3 regions of the Streptomyces sp. NPDC014870 genome follow, and region 2 is predicted to be linked to each of the others. Evidence: riboswitches for the same ligand, from Rfam matches in the RefSeq annotation. Region 2 holds a riboswitch; each other region holds the start of a gene.
The links. Region 2 has a riboswitch for cyclic di-AMP ahead of ACF09C_RS35400 (M23 family metallopeptidase). Riboswitches for the same ligand answer to the same signal wherever they lie in the genome.

Region 1: another riboswitch for cyclic di-AMP. It lies ahead of ACF09C_RS34040 (transglycosylase family protein); the one in region 2 lies ahead of ACF09C_RS35400 (M23 family metallopeptidase).
Region 3: another riboswitch for cyclic di-AMP. It lies ahead of ACF09C_RS03895 (C40 family peptidase); the one in region 2 lies ahead of ACF09C_RS35400 (M23 family metallopeptidase).

What each region holds. Positions count from the first base shown of each region.
Region 1 is NZ_JBIBWQ010000014.1:98,245-104,297, reverse strand. It holds gene ACF09C_RS34055 (globin domain-containing protein) at 1-210, opposite strand, end outside; gene ACF09C_RS34050 (cytochrome P450) at 309-1,598, shown strand; gene ACF09C_RS34045 (transglycosylase family protein) at 1,712-2,722, shown strand; cyclic di-AMP (ydaO/yuaA leader) riboswitch at 2,982-3,157, shown strand; gene ACF09C_RS34040 (transglycosylase family protein) at 3,161-3,847, shown strand; gene eno (phosphopyruvate hydratase) at 4,197-5,483, shown strand; gene ACF09C_RS34030 (septum formation initiator family protein) at 5,587-6,051, shown strand.
Region 2 is NZ_JBIBWQ010000015.1:131,715-137,767, forward strand. It holds gene ACF09C_RS35385 (GNAT family N-acetyltransferase) at 1-469, opposite strand, end outside; gene ACF09C_RS35390 (HPr family phosphocarrier protein) at 647-928, shown strand; gene ACF09C_RS35395 (GntR family transcriptional regulator) at 1,150-1,842, opposite strand; gene ACF09C_RS35400 (M23 family metallopeptidase) at 2,027-2,812, opposite strand; cyclic di-AMP (ydaO/yuaA leader) riboswitch at 2,825-2,991, opposite strand; gene ACF09C_RS35405 (M16 family metallopeptidase) at 3,241-4,608, opposite strand; gene ACF09C_RS35410 (M16 family metallopeptidase) at 4,635-5,996, opposite strand.
Region 3 is NZ_JBIBWQ010000001.1:928,091-934,143, forward strand. It holds gene ACF09C_RS03885 (ATP-dependent Clp protease proteolytic subunit) at 1-350, shown strand, start outside; gene ACF09C_RS03890 (hypothetical protein) at 357-662, shown strand; cyclic di-AMP (ydaO/yuaA leader) riboswitch at 978-1,176, shown strand; gene ACF09C_RS03895 (C40 family peptidase) at 1,180-1,656, shown strand; gene ACF09C_RS03900 (ATP-binding protein) at 1,835-2,275, opposite strand; gene ACF09C_RS03905 (8-amino-7-oxononanoate synthase) at 2,433-3,602, opposite strand; gene bioB (biotin synthase BioB) at 3,747-5,057, shown strand; gene ACF09C_RS03915 (adenosylmethionine--8-amino-7-oxononanoate transaminase) at 5,050-6,053, shown strand, end outside.

The DNA of each region.
Region 1 (6,053 bases), on a different contig from region 2:
GAGGTAGTCCGCGAGCCCGGGGTCCTCCAGACGGGTCACGACATGGGTGAGCGCGGCGAAGAGCCGGTCGCGCTGGGCCCGCAGGTCCTCGGGGAAGAGTTCGCGGACGCCCGGGTTGTGCCAGAACAGATGGGAGTAGAAGAAGGCGACGGCATGCTCGGCCCGTCTCTCGACGACGGCGAACGTGCTTCTGAGCAACTCGGCATCCACGCGGGAGAATCTAGGCCACGGCCCTTCACAGGACGATCACATCTCGTGGACCGGTCGCCCGGAGGGCCGGCGTGCCGCCGACCTTGTAACGTCGCAGGGTGAGCACGCCCCCCGCCGACAGCACCGCCGAGCACCCCGCCGACAAGCCCGCCGGGCACCCCGCCCCCGAGCTCTTCACCTGGGAATTCGCGACCGACCCGTACCCCGCCTACGCCTGGCTGCGCGAGCACGCGCCCGTGCACCGGGCCAAGCTGCCCAGCGGGGTCGAGGCCTGGCTGGTGACGCGGTACGCGGACGCCCGGCAAGCGCTTGCCGACCAGCGGCTCTCGAAGAACCCGGCACACCACGACGAGCCGGCGCACGCCAAGGGGAAGACGGGGATCCCGGGGGAGCGCAAGGCCGAGCTGATGACGCACCTGCTCAACATCGACCCGCCCGACCACACCCGGCTGCGGCGCCTGGTCTCCAAGGCGTTCACCCCGCGCCGGGTCGCCGAGTTCGCGCCCCGGGTGCAGGAGCTGACGGACCGGCTGATCGGCGGCTTCGCGGCCAGGGGCTCGGCCGACCTCATCCATGAATTCGCTTTCCCCCTGCCCATCTACGCCATCTGCGACCTGCTCGGGGTGCCCGAGGAGGACCAGGACGACTTCCGGGACTGGGCCGGGATGATGATCCGGCACGGCGGAGGGCCGCGCGGCGGGGTGGCGCGGTCGGTCAAGAAGATGCGCGGCTATCTCGCGGAGCTGATCCACCGCAAGCGGCTCGATCCCGGCGACGACCTGATCTCGGGGCTCATCAAGGCCTCCGACCACGGCGAGCACCTCACCGAGAACGAGGCCGCCGCCATGGCCTTCATCCTTCTGTTCGCCGGCTTCGAGACGACCGTAAATTTGGTCGGTAACGGCGTCTATGCCCTACTTGGTCACCCCGGTCAGCGCGAGCGCCTGCAGGCCTCGCTCGCCGCGGGCGAGCGGGGGCTCCTGGAGACCGGTGTCGAGGAGTTGCTGCGCTACGACGGGCCGGTGGAGCTGGCGACCTGGCGGTACGCCATGGAGCCGCTGACGATCGGCGGCCAGGAGATCCCGGCGGGCGACCCGGTCCTGGTCGTCCTCGCGGCCGCCGACCGCGACCCGGCGCGCTTCGACGCGCCCGACACGCTGGATCTGGCCCGGCGCGACAACCAGCACCTCGGCTACGGGCACGGCATCCACTACTGCATCGGCGCGCCGCTCGCCCGGCTCGAAGGACAGATCGCCCTCGCGACGTTGTTGACTCGCCTTCCGGACCTGCGACTTGGCGCCGATCCGGACGAACTGCGGTGGCGCGGAGGACTCATCATGCGCGGCTTGCGCACCCTTCCGGTGGAGTTTGCCCCAGTTGTGAAGTGACGCTCCGTCAAGACTGTGACTTTTACGTGATCTCCGCTGCATCGACTTGTGACTGACGTTCGAATGCCGCTACGTTCACCGTCACCTCAGCAGTCACACGGAAGGCAGCCCGCATGCGCTCCGGGAACGGTCGACACCGCAGACCCCGCCAGGCCCCCGCCATCGTCGTCGCCGCAGGCGTGACGGGATCGGCCCTCGCGCTGCCCCTCCTGGCGGCGGGCTCCGCCTCCGCCGCGGACGCGGCGACCTGGGACCGGGTCGCCGAGTGCTCCTCGGGTGGTCAGTGGAGCGCGCACTTCGGCAACGGGCTCTACGGCGGACTCCAGTTCTCCCAGGAGAGCTGGGAGCGCCACGGCGGTCTCGCATACGCGACGAGCGCCGACCTCGCCAGCCGCGCCCAGCAGATCGCGGTGGCCGAAAAGGCCCTTGCCGCGGGCGACACCCAGTGGGCCACCTGTGCGCCGATCGCCGGCCTGACCAACGACGGCGCCAAGCCGGACGTCGACCCCGGACCGGGCGTCAAGCCGTCCGAGCCCACGGGCCCGCTCCCCGAGTCCAACCGCACCTCCGGCCTCCCGTCGGACTCCGCGCAGTCCGCGGCCCCCTCGGACAAGTCCTCCACCCCCTCCTCCGAGGCCTCCACGCCGTCCACGGCCACTCCCGAGACCTCCGCCACGCCCGAGACGTCCCCCACGGCGCCCGAGACCTCCGGTACCCCGTCCGCGCCGGGCAACGGCAAGCACCGGGGCGACGCGGCACCGGAAGAGACGGGCAATACGGACAAGGATCGCGAAAAGGGCCGCCACGCCCTGCCTTCTGACACGCAGACGACGGACGGTTCCGTCGAGAGCGGTGCGAAACTGGACAGTACGGACAACACGCCTGCAGAGGACATCACCGACGCTATCGGCGAATACACCGTCAAGCCCGGCGACAACCTCACCGAGATCGCCCAGCGGAACGAACTCCCCGGCGGCTGGGGCGCCCTGTACGACGCCAACCGCACGGTCGTGGGCGCCGACCCGGACCTCATCATCCCTGGCCAGAGCCTCGATCTGACGCCGGACAAGGCTGCGGACAAGGCCGCGGACAAGGCTGCCGGGGCGGACGCGCCGCAGGGGTAGTTCGGGGCTGAATGTCCGGTTCTGTGCAAGTGAGACATGGGTCTCTTCGTCTCAACTGGCGTGTCTCGTCCACGAACTCCCCTTCCGTCACCTCTCACCTGCGTAAACGCCCTTTGTCCCGAGGCAAGTAGGGGGGATTTGTCCCCCATGGACGTCTTTGAACTTCCCCCGGGTCTGTGTCTACGGTCGTGACCGCTCGCCACCGCGGGCCCCGTCGACCGAAACGCCGAATCCTGCCGTCGGCCGATGGGAACAGTCGTCGCGTCAAGCGCCGTAGGCAGGAGCGGGGGACCCAAGGTAAGTGCCGTCCCCGGCCGTTGAGACAGACGGCCGAAGGACCGGCTTGGGGTGAAGCCGCGCGCAAGGTCGCGCGGCCGGGCAACTCACATGGCCCGAACCCGACAGCTCACCTCGCAGGCGTCGGTGAGGAGAAGTCCCATGCTGTTTTCCGCCAAGGGCAAACACCGTCGTCCCTCCAAGGCCACCCGCGCCGTCGCCCTCGCCGGTGTCGCCGGTGTCGCCGTCGCCGCCCCCCTGATGGGCGCCGGCACCGCCTCGGCCGCCACCGTCTCCGAGTGGGACAAGGTCGCCCAGTGCGAGTCCGGCGGCAACTGGTCCATCAACACCGGCAACGGCTACTACGGCGGCCTGCAGTTCTCCAACTCCACGTGGGCCGCCTTCGGTGGCACCGCGTACGCCGCGAGCGCCGACCAGGCCTCGAAGTCGCAGCAGATCGCCATCGCCGAGAAGGTCCTCGCCGGCCAGGGCAAGGGTGCCTGGCCGAGCTGTGGTGTCGGCCTCTCGTCCGCCACCCCCGGTGTCGTCGCGGAGAGCGCGCCGCAGCCGGAGCGTCAGGCCGAGCAGCCGACGACCCGCAGCGAGCAGCGGACCGCCCCGAAGGCCCCGGCCAAGAAGGCCGAGTCCAAGAAGACCGTCACCACCCCGACCGGCAAGAAGGTCAAGAAGGGTGACGGCGAGTACAAGGTCGTCGCCGGTGACACCCTGAGCACGATCGCCGCCGCCCACGACGTCAAGGGCGGCTGGGCCAAGCTCTTCGAGCTCAACAAGGACGTCGTCGAGGACGCCGACCTGATCTACCCGGGCCAGCAGCTCCACCTGAAGTGAGCCCGGCGGCTCGCGTGAGTCCGGCGGCTCGCGCGCGCCCCACGACCCTCCCGCGGTGACCACCCCGGTCCGCAGCGTCCTTCCCCCGTGCGCTGCGGGCCGGGGTTCCGCGCTGTCCGGGGCCGGGTCGCGGACGGTCCTCGGTGCGGCCCCTGGTACGGACCCCGCCCGGTTACCGCCGAGTAGATTCGGGGCCCTTTGGCCCGAGATGCATGCCCTTGGGTCCTTTTTCGTCCCAGGGGGCGGGCGCCCGGCTGGCTGGAGCCCTGGAGCCGGTTAGGCTCTTGTCGCAAGGCCAAAGCGACCCTGCACCGCAAGCGTCACATCTAGCGTCACATCCCAGAAGGAGATGCTCGTGCCGTCCATCGACGTCGTCGTAGCCCGGGAAATCCTGGACTCCCGAGGCAACCCCACGGTCGAGGTCGAGGTCGGCCTCGACGACGGCAGCACCGGCCGTGCTGCCGTTCCGTCCGGTGCCTCCACCGGTGCGTTCGAGGCCATTGAGCTCCGTGACGGAGACAAGAACCGCTACCAGGGCAAGGGCGTCGAGAAGGCCGTCCTCGCCGTGATCGAGCAGATCGGCCCGGAGCTCGTCGGCTACGACGCCACCGAGCAGCGCCTGATCGACCAGGCCATGTTCGACCTGGACGCCACCGACAACAAGGCCTCCCTCGGCGCCAACGCCATCCTCGGCGTCTCCCTCGCCGTCGCGCACGCCGCGTCCGAGGCCTCGGACCTCCCGCTCTTCCGCTACCTCGGCGGCCCGAACGCGCACCTGCTGCCCGTTCCGATGATGAACATCCTGAACGGCGGCTCGCACGCCGACTCCAACGTGGACATCCAGGAGTTCATGATCGCGCCGATCGGCGCGGAGTCCTTCTCCGAGGCCCTGCGCTGGGGCACCGAGGTCTACCACACCCTCAAGTCCGTCCTGAAGACCAAGGGCCTGTCCACCGGCCTCGGCGACGAGGGCGGCTTCGCCCCGAACCTGGACTCCAACCGCGAGGCGCTCGACCTCATCCTGGAGGCCATCAAGCAGGCCGGCTACGTCCCGGGCAAGGACATCGCGCTGGCGCTCGACGTCGCCGCGTCCGAGTTCTACAAGGACGGCTCGTACGCGTTCGAGGGCAAGTCCCGCTCGGCCGCCGAGATGACCGAGTACTACGAGGAGCTCGTCTCCGCGTACCCGCTCGTCTCCATCGAGGACCCGCTGTTCGAGGACGACTGGGCCGGCTGGAAGGTCCTCACGGACAAGCTGGGCACCAAGGTCCAGATCGTCGGCGACGACCTGTTCGTCACCAACCCGGAGCGCCTGGCCCGCGGCATCGAGGACGGCGCCGCCAACGCGCTGCTCGTCAAGGTCAACCAGATCGGTTCGCTGACCGAGACCCTCGACGCCGTCGAGCTGGCCCAGCGCAACGGCTTCAAGTGCATGATGTCGCACCGCTCCGGCGAGACCGAGGACGTCACCATCGCCGACCTCGCCGTCGCCACCAACTGCGGTCAGATCAAGACCGGCGCCCCGGCCCGCTCCGAGCGCGTCGCCAAGTACAACCAGCTCCTGCGCATCGAGGAGATCCTCGACGACGCGGCGGTCTACGCCGGCCGCAGCGCGTTCCCGCGCTTCAAGGGCTGATCCGTAGCCCCTGAGCACCCCGAGTCACCCTCGGTTACGTACGTCCCCGCACCCGGTCCCGTACCGTGTGCGGGGACGTCCGTTCTGAAGGGGAGGCGCGTACATGGCCCGGGACCGGTTCTCGACCGCGACCAGGATCCGGCTGCTCGGCGAGCAGACCGCAGCCCGCGTGTACCGCTCCCAGACCCGCCGCCAGGCCCGCCGCTCCCGGCTCACCGGCCGCGCGGCCTTCCTCGCCCTGGTCGTCTGCTCGCTCGTCGTCGCCCTCGCGTACCCGATGCGGCAGTACGTCTCCCAGCGCGGCGAGATCGCCGAGCAGGAGCGCCGGGCCGCCGAGGCCGCCGCGCGCGTGGAGGAGCTGCGGGACGAGAAGGCCCGGCTCCAGGACCCCGCGTACGTGCGCAGGCTCGCCCGTGAGCACCTGCACTACGTGATGCCCGGCGAGACCGGCTTCACCGTGAACGACCCCGAGGCCGAGCGCGACCGCCGCGCCGAGCAGGGCGAGGCCGACCGGCCTTGGTACTCCGACCTCTGGGACGGCGTCGACCGCGCCGACGCGGGCCGCTGACC
Region 2 (6,053 bases):
GCACCTCCGCGGCGAACCGCCGGATGTCCCGCTCGCGGGCCACGGCCGCGATGTGTTCGAGCAGCGCGGAGGCCACGCCGCGGCCCTGGTGGGCGTCCTGGACGAGAAAGGCGACCTCGGCCTCGTCGGCCGGCGCGGAGGCGGGCATCCCGCGGTCGTCGATCCGGTCGTACCGCACGGTGGCGATGAACTCGCCGCCGACCGTCGCCGCGAGGCCCACCCGGTCCACGAAGTCGTGGTGGGTGAAGCGGTGCACGTCCTTGGCGGAGAGCCTGGGGTAGGGCGCGAAGAAGCGGTAGTACTTCGACTCGTCCGAGACCTGCTCGTAGAAGCTGACCAGCCGGTCGGCGTCGTCGGCGGTGATGGGCCGGATGCGCGCCGTGCCGCCGTCGCGGAGGACCACGTCCGCTTCCCAGTGGTCGGGGTAGTCGTGTTGCGCTTGCTCCGGCCGTTCCGACGCGCTCTGCATGGGGCAAGCGTACGGCCGGGGTCCGACACGGGCACCGGTCGCGCGGCTCTTGTGCACCATGCAAGGTAGGGAGGACCGTACGGCCCCCCCGACAGGGGCCGAAGGTCGGCGACGAGCATCCCGCAACCCGTGAGAGACTGGTCTAGACAACCCGCTTGAGACTTGAAGGGCAACACCATGGCTGAGCGCCGCGTCAACGTCGGTTGGGCCGAGGGCCTGCACGCCCGCCCCGCCTCCATCTTCGTCCGTGCCGCCACGGCCTCCGGCGTCCCCGTGACGATCGCCAAGGCCGATGGCAACCCGGTGAACGCCGCGTCGATGCTCGCGGTGCTCGGTCTGGGCGCGCAGGGCGGCGAGGAGATCGTGCTGGCTTCGGACGCCGAGGGCGCCGAGGCCGCGCTCGACCGTCTGGCGAAGCTGGTTGCCGAGGGTCTCGAGGAGCTCCCCGAGACCGTCTGACGGTTGCCCGGCCGGACCGAGGGTCCGGGCCGCGTTCACGGGAAGCCGCACACGCCGCGACGACGGCGGGTGCGGCTTCTTCCATTCCGTTTTCTCCGGAGCGGCGGGCGAACACCACCGAAAACCGCGCCGACGTGAATTCCGTCAGCCGCGAATTCCACCATCTCCGGGCAGGACGAATACCCCCCTCGAATTCCCCCCCTTTGTATACGGCCCGTTCGTTAATTCCGACCGCTCGCGGTGTTGACGACATGTTGCGAAGTCCTCACACGCCCGCGCGGCGGCCGGTCCGGGCGCTTCAGCCGGTGCAACAGCAGAGAGCGCTCGGCGTGCAGCGCGGTCAGCGTGCGGGCCCGTTCGGCGTCTCCGCGCGCCACCGCGTCCACGATCGCGCCGTGCTCCGCCCAGGCCTCCACCGGCTGGGCGGGTGCCTCGACGGCGTACATCCAGGCGATCTTATGGCGCAGCTGGGTGAGCAGGGCGGTGAGCGCGGGGCTGCCCGAGGCCTGGGCCAGGGTCTCGTGGAACCAGCCGCCGAGCGAGCGCAGGTCGTCCCCCTGGCCCCGCCTGGCCCGCTCCTGACCCAGTCTGACCAGGCCCCGCAGCACCTTGAGATGGGCCTCCGTGCGGCGTTGCGCGGCCCGGGCCGCGCCGAGCGGTTCGAGGAGCGACCGCATGTCCAGGAGGTCGGCCGCCTCCTGCTCGGTGGGCTCGGCCACCTGGGCGCCCGCGTGCCGGCGGGTGATCACGAAGCCCTCGGACTCCAGGGTGCGCAGCGCCTCGCGGACCGGGACGCGGGAGACCCCGTACCGACGGGCCAGCTGCTCCTCGGTCAGCCGGCTGCCGCGCTCGAAGACGCCGGTGACGATGTCGTCCCGGATCGCCGTGCACACCGAGTGCGCGGGAATGCGCATGATCGACCTCCGCCTTAATACGCGCGAAACCGGTTGTCCGGCGACTCTATTGCAGCGGGGCGGTATTTCCGACGGCTCCTCGGGAACCATGGATATCTTTTGGTCAGCGAAAAGCCCCGGCTCAGTACGAGCCGGGGCTTTTCTGACGTGCGGTGCCGGTCGGCGGAACGTCCGAAACGTCCGATCAGACGTTCACGCCGCGGGCGCGGAGGTACGCGACCGGGTTGATGTCCGAGCCGTACTCGGCGGTGGTGCGGGCCTCGAAGTGGAGGTGCGGGCCGGTCGAGTTGCCGGTCGAGCCCGAGATGCCTATCTGCTGGCCCGGGGTGACGGACTGTCCGACGGAGACACTGATGGCCGAGAGGTGCCCGTACTGGGTGTACGTGCCGTCGTTCATCCGGATCACGATGTTGTTGCCGTACGCGCCGCCCCAGCCGGCCTCGACGACCGTGCCGGAGCCGACGGAGACGACCTTGGTGCCGTACGCGGCGTGGAAGTCGACGCCGGAGTGGCTGCCGGAGGACCAGAGGGAGCCGCCGGTCTTGTAGCCGGTGGAGACGTACGAACCGGCCACGGGGAGCTGGAAGGAGTTCAGGCGCTTGCGCTCGGCCTCGCGGGCGGCGCGCTCCTTGGCCTCGCGGATTTCCTTGGCGCGGGCCTCGGCCTTGCGCTTGGCCTCCGCCTTGGCGCGGGCCTCGGCGACGCGCTTGGCCTCGGCCTCGGCGGCCTCGCGCTCCTGCGCGGCGGCCTGGGCGTCGATCTTGTCGGCGAGGGCGTTGTCGGCGGCGACGACCTGGGTCAGGCCGGTGTCCTCCAGAGAGGGGGCTTCCGTGTCGGCGGCGAACGCCGGGGAGGCCAGGGTGCCGATGACACCGGCGGTGGCGAGGGTCGCGACGCCTGCGACGCCCGCGCGACGGCGCGCCAGTCGGCTCGGACCACGATGCTTCCCGGTGGCACGGGTGAACGCCATGAAGTGGCTGATCCTTTCCTTCCTTCTCGCCTACCGGGTTAGCTGACGGGTTCGGAGCAGGAAGGTCTCCTACGGGCCCCTCCGCACGGATGCGAAGGCGTCCGATTCACCCCAGGGACTTCGTGTGGGTCCCCGGCTCCCCAGGCTCGCGCCTGACGGGGACTCGGCGATGACTGTCCGATGCCGCGGGCGCGGCGGGTGCAACTGGCGAACAGCCGGACCGACGCTATGCGGACCGTCTTTCAATCACCAAACAGACACGCCAGTTTGTAAGACATGCCACAGGGCATACGCACACCCTCCCCGCCAATACGGACATAGCGGAGGACCCCGACGTAACGTGACGTCGGGGTCCTCCGGTCGCTCCGCTCCGGCGGCCGCGTGGTGCTGCCGAGGCGGGGCATCGACGGCGGCGCGCCGCCGCTCGATCAGCCGGTGACGACGGTGACTTCACCGATGCCGAGGGCCCGTACGGGCTCCTCGATCTCGGCCGCGTCGCCCACCAGGACGGTGACGAGCCGGTCCACCGGGAAGGCGTTGACGACGGCAGCCGTCGCCTCGACCGTGCCGGTCTCGGCCAGGCGCGCGTACAACTGCGCCTGGAAGTCGTCCGGGAGGTGCTGCTCGACCTGGTCGGCGAGGGTCGCCGCCACGGAGGCCGCGGTCTCGTACTTGAGCGGCGCCACGCCCACCAGGTTCTGCACGGCCACGTCGCGCTCGGCGTCCGTCAGCCCCTCGGCGGCGAGGGTGCGCAGCACCTTCCACAGGTCGTCAAGTGCCGGGCCGGTGTTGGGAGTGTCGACCGAGCCGCTGATGGCGAGCATCGAGGCGCCGTGGCCCTCGCCGTCGGAGCGCAGGACCTGACCGAAGGCCCGGACGCCGTAGGTGTAGCCCTTCTCCTCGCGCAGGACGCGGTCCAGGCGGGAGGTGAGCGTGCCACCGAGGCAGTACGTGCCGAGGACCTGGGCCGGCCACACGCGGTCGTGCCGGTCGGCGCCGACGCGGCCGATCAGCAGCTGCGTCTGGACGGCGCCCGGCCGGTCGACGATGACCACACGGCCGGTGTCGTCGGCCGTGATCGGCGGCATGGGCCGGGACTCAGCGCTGTCCCCCGTCCAGGCGCCGAGCGACTCGGCGAGGACCTTGTCCAGGTCCACGTCGGTCAGGTCGCCGACGACCACGGCGGTGGCGGTGGAGGGCCGCAGGTGCTTCTGGAAGAAGGCGCGGACGGCGGCGGCGTCGATGGCCGTCACCGTCTCCTCGGTGCCCTGGCGCGGCCGGGACATGCGGGACTCGGCCGGGAAGAGCTCCTTGGAGAGCTGCTTGGCCGCCCGGCGGGCCGGGTTGGCCGTCTCGTGCGGGATCTCGTCGAGCCTGTTGCGCACCAGTCGCTCGACCTCGGTCTCGAGGAACGCCGGCGCGATCAGGGCCTCGGAGAGCAGCCCGAGCGCCTTGGGGAGCCGGGAGACGGGGACTTCCAGGGAGACCCGTACGCCCGGGTGGTCCGCGTGCGCGTCGAGCGTGGCGCCGCAGCGCTCCAGCTCGGCGGCGAACTCCTCGGCGGTGTGCTGGTCGGTGCCCTCGGAGAGGGCACGGGCCATGATCGTGGCGACACCGTCGAGACCCGCGGGCTCGGCCTCCAGCGGGGCGTCGAAGAAGATCTCGACGGCCACGACCTGCTGGCCGGGGCGGTGGCACCGCAGCACGGTCAGGCCGTTGTCCAGCGCTCCGCGGTCGGGGGCGGGGAAGGCCCAGGGCTTGGCCGCGCCCGGCTCGGGCTGCGGGTGGAACGTCATGCTCGTCAAAGACGCGGCAGCGTCGGTCACTGGTCCGCTCCCTCTTCCTCGTCGCTGTCGCTCTGCTCGTCGTCGCTCTGGTCGTCGCCGATGGGTTCGTAGACCAGCACCGCGCGGTTGTCCGGGCGCAGTCGGGCGGCGGCGACCTCCCGCACCTCCTCGGCGGTGACGTCCAGGACCCGGTTGACGGCCGTCAGGGCGAGCTGCGGGTCGCCGAACAGGACCGCGAAGCGGCACAGTTCGTCGGCGCGGCCCGCGACCGTGCCGAGCCGGTCCAGCCACTCACGCTCCAACTGGGCCTGGGCGCGCTCCATCTCCTCGGGCGTCGGGCCCTCGGCGGCGAAGCGGGCCAGCTCCTCGTCGACGGCCGCCTCGATCTCGGGCACCTCGACGCCGCCGGAGGTCTTGACGTCCAGCCAGCCCAGCGAGGGCGCGCCGGCCAGGCGCAGCAGGCCGAAGCCCGCGGCCACGGCCGTACGGTCGCGGCGCACAAGCCGGTTGTGGAGCCGGGAGGACTCGCCGCCGCCGAGAACGGTGAGGGCGAGGTCGGCGGCGTCGCACGCGCGCGTGCCGTCGTGCGGGAGGCGGTAGGCCGCCATCAGCGCGCGGGCCGGGACCTCCTCCTCGACGACCTCGCGCAGCTGCTCCCCGATGGTGTCGGGCAGGGTGCCGTCGCGCGGGGGCAGCTTGCCGTCGTGGGACGGGATGGAGCCGAAGTACTTCTCGATCCAGGCCAGCGTCTGCGCGGGGTCGATGTCGCCGACGACCGACAGGACCGCGTTGTTCGGCGCGTAGTACGTACGGAAGAAGGTCCGCGCGTCCTCCAGCGTCGCCGCGTCCAGGTCGGCCATGGAGCCGATCGGCGTGTGATGGTAGGGGTGACCGTCCGGGTAGGCGAGGGCGGTCAGTTTCTCGAAGGCCGTGCCGTAGGGCACGTTGTCGTACCGCTGACGGCGCTCGTTCTTGACGACGTCCCGCTGGTTCTCCATGGACTCGTCGTCCAGGGCGGCGAGCAGGGAGCCCATGCGGTCGGCCTCCAGCCAGAGCGCGAGCTCCAGCTGGTGCGTGGGCATGGTCTCGAAGTAGTTGGTGCGCTCGAAGCTCGTCGTGCCGTTGAGCGAGCCTCCGGCGCCCTGCACCAGCTCGAAGTGGCCGTTGCCCTTGACCTGCTGGGAGCCCTGGAACATCAGGTGCTCGAAGAGGTGGGCGAGGCCGGTGCGGCCCGCGACCTCGTGACGGGAGCCGACGTCGTACCAGAGGCAGACCGCGGCGACCGGGGTCAGGTGGTCCTCGGAGAGCACCACGCGCAGGCCGTTGGCCAGCCGGTGCTCGGTCGCTGTCAGGCCGCCGGAGCCGGCCTCTGCCGTGGCCGTGTGACCCATGGGCATGTACGTCCCTTCGATCGCGATATGGAAAAGTCCTGCCACCCTATGCAAGCGCACCGA
Region 3 (6,053 bases), on a different contig from region 2:
AGACCACCTGCCTCGGGCAGGCCGTCTCGACCGCGGCCGTGCTGCTCGCGGCCGGCGCGCCCGGCAAGCGGCTCGCGCTGCCCGGAGCTCGGGTCGTGCTCCAGCAGCCCTCGATGGACGAGCCGTTGCAGGGGCAGCCGAGCGATCTCGACATCCAGGCACGGGAATTGCTCCGGCAGCGCGCCATGCTGGCCGGGATGCTGGTCACGCACACCGGCCGGAGCCGGGAGCGGATCGACGCCGACATCGACCGGACCACGGTCCTCGACGCCACCGCCGCGACCGCGTACGGCCTGGTGGACCATGTCGTCCAGAACCGCGGGGCGTCCGGCGGCGCCGCCGGGAGGTGAGCCGGGATGGTTCCCGAACTGCCGCCGCTGCCCGCCCTGACGCGCGCCGAGGGCGAGTTCATCGACGCCTATCTCGAAGTCGTCGATCTGCTGGGCCGTATCAATCCATCCAGGGCGTCGCATACCTATGGAGCGCTGCGGGCGGCTCAGGCGCTGGTGGGGCGGGCCAACGCCCTGCGGGACGCACTGACGGCGATGCATACGCGCGGCGAGAGCGAGGTGCACGCGGAGACATTGGCGCGTGCCCTGCGGGTGTTGGACGGGGAGCGCCGGTCCGGGCGCGTCACCGTTCCGGGGACACCCGCGAGTTGACATTCCCCCGTGTCGTGTCGAGGGCCGGTCGGAGCAGCGCGGCCGCAGAATCGCTCCCCCGTTCGGCGTAGTCGACGAATCGACATATGCGCGGGGTGAGTTGCGCAACAGGTGTACGCATCTGGCGGAATTCGGGCCTTCCACCCCTGGTCCGGGACTCGTCCGCCAAACCTCCGACGATCACGAAACATGCCTGTCCACCCGAATGGATCAGTCGTGAGGAGCCTCACATAACGCCGTTTCGGCTCGGATTTCGCCCAGGTTGTGGGTCAAGATCCCTCACGACGACAAGCCCCCGCCACCGCGGCGGGGCGGTCCGGGCGGACGCCGAGTCCTGCCGCTGTCCCGGATGTCTGGTCGACAGGAGTGGATCGGCAGGAGTGGAGGACCCGAGCAGTACGGGACGGCCGGCACGAACGGGCCGTTCCTCGGGGTGAAGCCGCGACCGCGGCCGGGCGACTTCGCCAGCCCGAACCCGACAGGTCATCCTTCACAGGCGGCTGACGAAGGGTTGCGCATGACTGCGCAGATTCATGTCCCGTCCCTGCTGTCCCGGGCCGGAGCCGTCTCGGCTCTCACCCTCGCCGCCCTCGGCGGCACGATGCTGGCACCAGGTGCCGCACCGGAGGCCCAGGCCGCGACGTCGTACGCCGGCAAGGCGCTGAACATCGCGGCCTCCAAGAAGGGATCGCCCTACAAGTACGGAGCGTCGGGACCGACCCGGTTCGACTGCTCGGGGCTCACGCTCTACTCGTACAAGAAGGCGGGCAAGTCGCTGCCCCGTACCGCGCAGCAGCAGTACAACAAGACCCGGCACATCTCCGCGTCCAGCAGGCAGAAGGGGGACCTGGTCTTCTTCCACTCGGGTGGAAGGGTCTACCACGTGGGGATCTACGCGGGTAGCGGAAAGATCTGGCACTCGCCCAAGAAGGGTTCCTGGGTGAAGCTCGACAAGATCTGGACGTCCAAGGTGTATTACGGCCGGGTCCGGTGACGACCGGACCAGCCTGACGCGATACGGCAGGGTCCGGTGACGACCGGACCAGCCTGACGCGATACGGCAGGGTCCGGTGACGACCGGACCAGCCTGACGCGATACGGCCGGGTCCGGTGACGACCGGACCGGCCTGACGCGACGACGGGTGCGGTGGCGCCGCCGCACCCGTCGCTCCTCAGATCGGGGACGTCGCCGGCGAGACGGTCCAGGGGAGCTTGATCCAGACCGTCTTGCCGCCCTCGTCGGTCGGGGTGACGGAGAGCCTGCCCCCCGCCTCCGCCGTCAGGATGCGGATGATGACCATCCCGCGTCCGTTGTCCTGCTGCACCGCCGCCGGGAGCCGCTTCGGCCAGCGGGGGTGGCTGTCGGTGACGCCGATGTGGAGCTGCTCCTCGCGCTCCAGGCGGACGTCGACCGTGAAGGTGGGCGACTGGCCGAAGGTGTGCTGGACGGCGTTGGTTGCCAGCTCCGAGACGATCAGCCGGACCGTGTCGGCGGTGTCGCCGGCGCCCGCGAGCCCCCATCCGCTCAGGACGTCGGCGACATATCTCCGGGCGGCGGACACCGAGGCGGGATCGCTCGGCAGGGTGACGGTTGCTTCCTGGTGGTCTGCCATGGCGACGCTGTCCCTTTCCCACCGGGCCCGGCCCGGTTTGCACTGCGCGCCAGACTGCCACCGATCGCCCCGCCCCGCCCGGCGATCCACCAAGATATGTGCATATTTGTCGCTCGAAGCGGTGAACTCTGCGACGAGAGACCGTATTTGGGTCCCGTCAGTGGGAGGCCGCCGGTGCGGTCCGCAGGATCGTGGTGACGGCCTGCTCGATCTGGGCGTCCGTCAGATCCGCGCGGGCCGTGAGCCGCAGCCGCGAGATGCCGTCCGGGACGGACGGCGGCCGGAAGCAGCCGACGGCGAGCCCCTGCTCGCGGCAGTCGGCGGCCCACCGCAGCGCCGCTTCCGGCGAGGGCGCGCGGACGGAGACCACGGCAGCGTCCGGGCGCACGGCGGTCAGACCGGCCTCGGTGAGCAGCCGGTGCAGCGTGGCGGCGACGGTCCTTGCCCGCTCGGCGAGACCGGGTTCGTCCCGGATCACCCGCAGGCTGCTCAGGGCGGCGCCGACGGCGGCCGGGGCGAGCCCGGTGTCGAAGATGAACGTCCGGGCCGCGTTGACCAGGTGCTCGATCACCCGGGCCGGCCCGAGCACCGCTCCGCCCTGGCTGCCCAGGGACTTGGAGAGGGTGAGGGTGGCGACCACGTCGGGGTCGCCCGCGAGGCCGGCCGCGTGCAGGGCGCCCCGGCCGCCGTCGCCGAGCACGCCGAGGCCGTGGGCGTCGTCCACGACGAGCCCGGCGCCGTGCGCCCGGCAGACCTCGGCCAGCTCGGGCAGCGGGGCCCGGTCGCCGTCGACCGAGAACACGGAGTCGGAGACCACGAGCGCCCGGCGGTCCGGGTGGGCCTGGAGGGTCTTGCGTACCGCCTCGGGCTCGGCGTGCGGGACCACGGCCGTCTCGGCGCGCGAGAGCCGGCAGCCGTCCACGATCGAGGCGTGGTTGCCCGCGTCGGAGACGATCAGCGCGTCACGCCCGCTCAGCGCGGTGAGCGCGGCGAGGTTGGCGGTGTAGCCGGAGGAGAAGACGAGGGCCGCCTCGAAGCCGCAGAACGCGGCGAGTTCGCTTTCGAGCCGGGCGTGCAGCCGTGTGGTACCGGTGACCAGCCGCGAGCCGGTGGACCCCGCGCCCCAGCGCCGGGCGGCCTCGGCGGCGGCCTCGGTCACCTCCGGCCGGCGGGTCAGTCCGAGGTAGTCGTTGCTCGCCAGATCGAGCGGCTCCGCCTCGGCGGACCGGGGCCGCAGCGTGCGGACGAGTCCCGCCTCCGCACGGCGGCGCGCCTCCGCGTCGGTCCAGTCGAACGGGGTCCGGCGGGTGTCCTCGTCCCGGTGCATGGGCCAGATCCTTTTGTAGGCAGCGCACAGACCCTAACCGTCCGGGGCCAGGGACAGGGTGTGGTCATCCACACACGTCAAACTGGCGCGTTTGTTCAGATCCTCCTTGGCCGCGGGGTGTGCCGTAAGCAAGGATCAGCCCTTATGGACCTGCTGAACACGCTGGTGGACAAGGGGCTGCGGCGCGAGCTGCCGAGCCGTGAAGAAGCGCTCGCCGTGCTGGCGACCTCCGACGACGAACTGCTCGATGTGGTGGCCGCGGCGGGCAAGGTGCGCCGCCAGTGGTTCGGGCGTCGCGTGAAGCTGAACTACCTCGTCAATCTGAAGTCGGGGCTGTGCCCCGAGGACTGCTCGTACTGTTCGCAGCGGCTCGGCTCGACGGCCGGGATCCTGAAGTACAGCTGGCTGAAGCCGGACGAGGCCTCCCAGGCGGCGGCCGCCGGTGTCGCGGGCGGGGCCAAGCGGGTCTGCCTGGTGGCGAGCGGCCGCGGGCCGACGGACCGGGACGTGGAGCGGGTCGGGAAGACGATCGAAGCCATCAAGGAGCAGAACGAGGGCGTCGAGGTCTGTGCCTGCCTGGGGCTGCTCTCGGACGGTCAGGCCGAGCGGCTGCGCGAGGCGGGCGCCGACGCCTACAACCACAACCTGAACACGTCCGAGGGGACGTACGGGGAGATCACGACCACCCACACCTACGCGGACCGGGTGGACACCGTGCAGAAGGCGCACGCCGCCGGTCTTTCGGCCTGCTCGGGGCTGATCGCGGGCATGGGCGAGAGCGACGAGGACCTGGTCGACGTCGTCTACGCGCTCCGCGAGCTGGACTCGGACTCGGTGCCGGTCAACTTCCTGATCCCCTTCGAGGGCACTCCGCTGGCGAAGGAGTGGAACCTCACCCCGCAGCGCTGCCTGCGGATCCTGGCGATGGTCCGGTTCGTCTGCCCGGACGTCGAGGTCCGGATCGCGGGCGGGCGCGAGGTGCACCTGCGCTCGATGCAGCCGCTCGCGCTGAACATCGCGAACTCGATCTTCCTCGGCGACTATCTGACGAGCGAGGGCCAGGCCGGCAAGGCGGACCTGGACATGATCGCGGACGCGGGCTTCGAGGTGGAGGGCGCGGGCACGACCACGCTGCCCGCGCACCGTGCGGACGCGCTCGCGGCGGCGGGCGCCGCGGCCGGTGCGGCCGGTGGCTGTGGCTCGGCGGCGTCGGCGGGTTGCGGCTCGCACGCCGAGGCGGGCGCGGAGGCCGGCGCGGGCGGCTGCGGCTCGCACGCGGGCGGCGGCGGCTGCGGGCCGTGCGGCGGCCACGCGGCGGCGGCCGCCCCGGAGCCGGTCGCTCAGTCCGACGCCGAGGTGCCGACGCAGGTCGCCGCCGACGCGTCCAACGCCCGGACCGACCTGGTGGCCGTGCGCCGTCGCGGCGCCGGAACGGACCTCGCGCCGAATGCGTAACGACGAGCTCGTCGCCCTTGACCGGGCGCACGTCTGGCATCCGTACGGCCCCATGCCGGGACGCGTGGATCCGCTGGTCGTCGCGTCCGCGTCCGGGGTGCGCCTCCGTCTCGCCGAACCGGCTTACGGACAGGCCGAGTTGATCGACGGCATGTCCTCGTGGTGGTCCGCGATCCACGGCTACAACCACCCCGTGCTCAACGAGGCCGCACGCGGTCAGCTGGACCGGATGAGCCACGTCATGTTCGGCGGACTCACCCACGAGCCGGCGGTCCGGCTCGCGACGCGTCTGGTGGAGATCACCCCCGAGCCGCTGCGGCACGTCTTCCTCAGCGACTCCGGTTCGGTCTCCGTCGAGGTCGCGGCCAAGATGTGCCTGCAGTACTGGCGCTCGGTCGGGCGCCCGGAGAAGCAGCGGTTGCTGACCTGGCGCGGCGGCTACCACGGCGACACCTGGCAGCCCATGTCGGTGTGCGACCCCGAGGGCGGGATGCACGAGCTGTGGTCGGGCGTGCTGCAGCGGCAGATCTTCGTCGAGGCGCCGCCGGTCGCGTACGAGGAGCGGTACGCGGAGCTGCTGCGGGCCGAGATCGCCCGGCACGCGGACGAGACGGCGGCCGTCGTCGTGGAGCCGGTGGTGCAGGGCGCCGGCGGCATGCGGTTCCACGCGCCGGAGTACCTCCGGGTGCTGCGGGAGGCGTGCGACGCGCATGACGTCCTGCTGGTGTTCGACGAGATCGCGACCGGCTTCGGCCGTACGGGCGCCCTGTTCGCGGCGGACCACGTGGGCGTCTCGCCCGATGTGATGTGTGTGGGCAAGGCTTTGACCGGCGGTTATCTGTCGATGGCGGCGACGCTCTGCACCTCCCGGGTCGCCGAGGGGATCTCGCGCGGCGAGGTCCCGGTCCTCGCCCACGGGCCGACGTTCATGGGCAATCCGCTGGCCGCCGCGGTGGCCTGCGCCTCGATCGATCTGCTCCTTTCCCAGGACTGGGC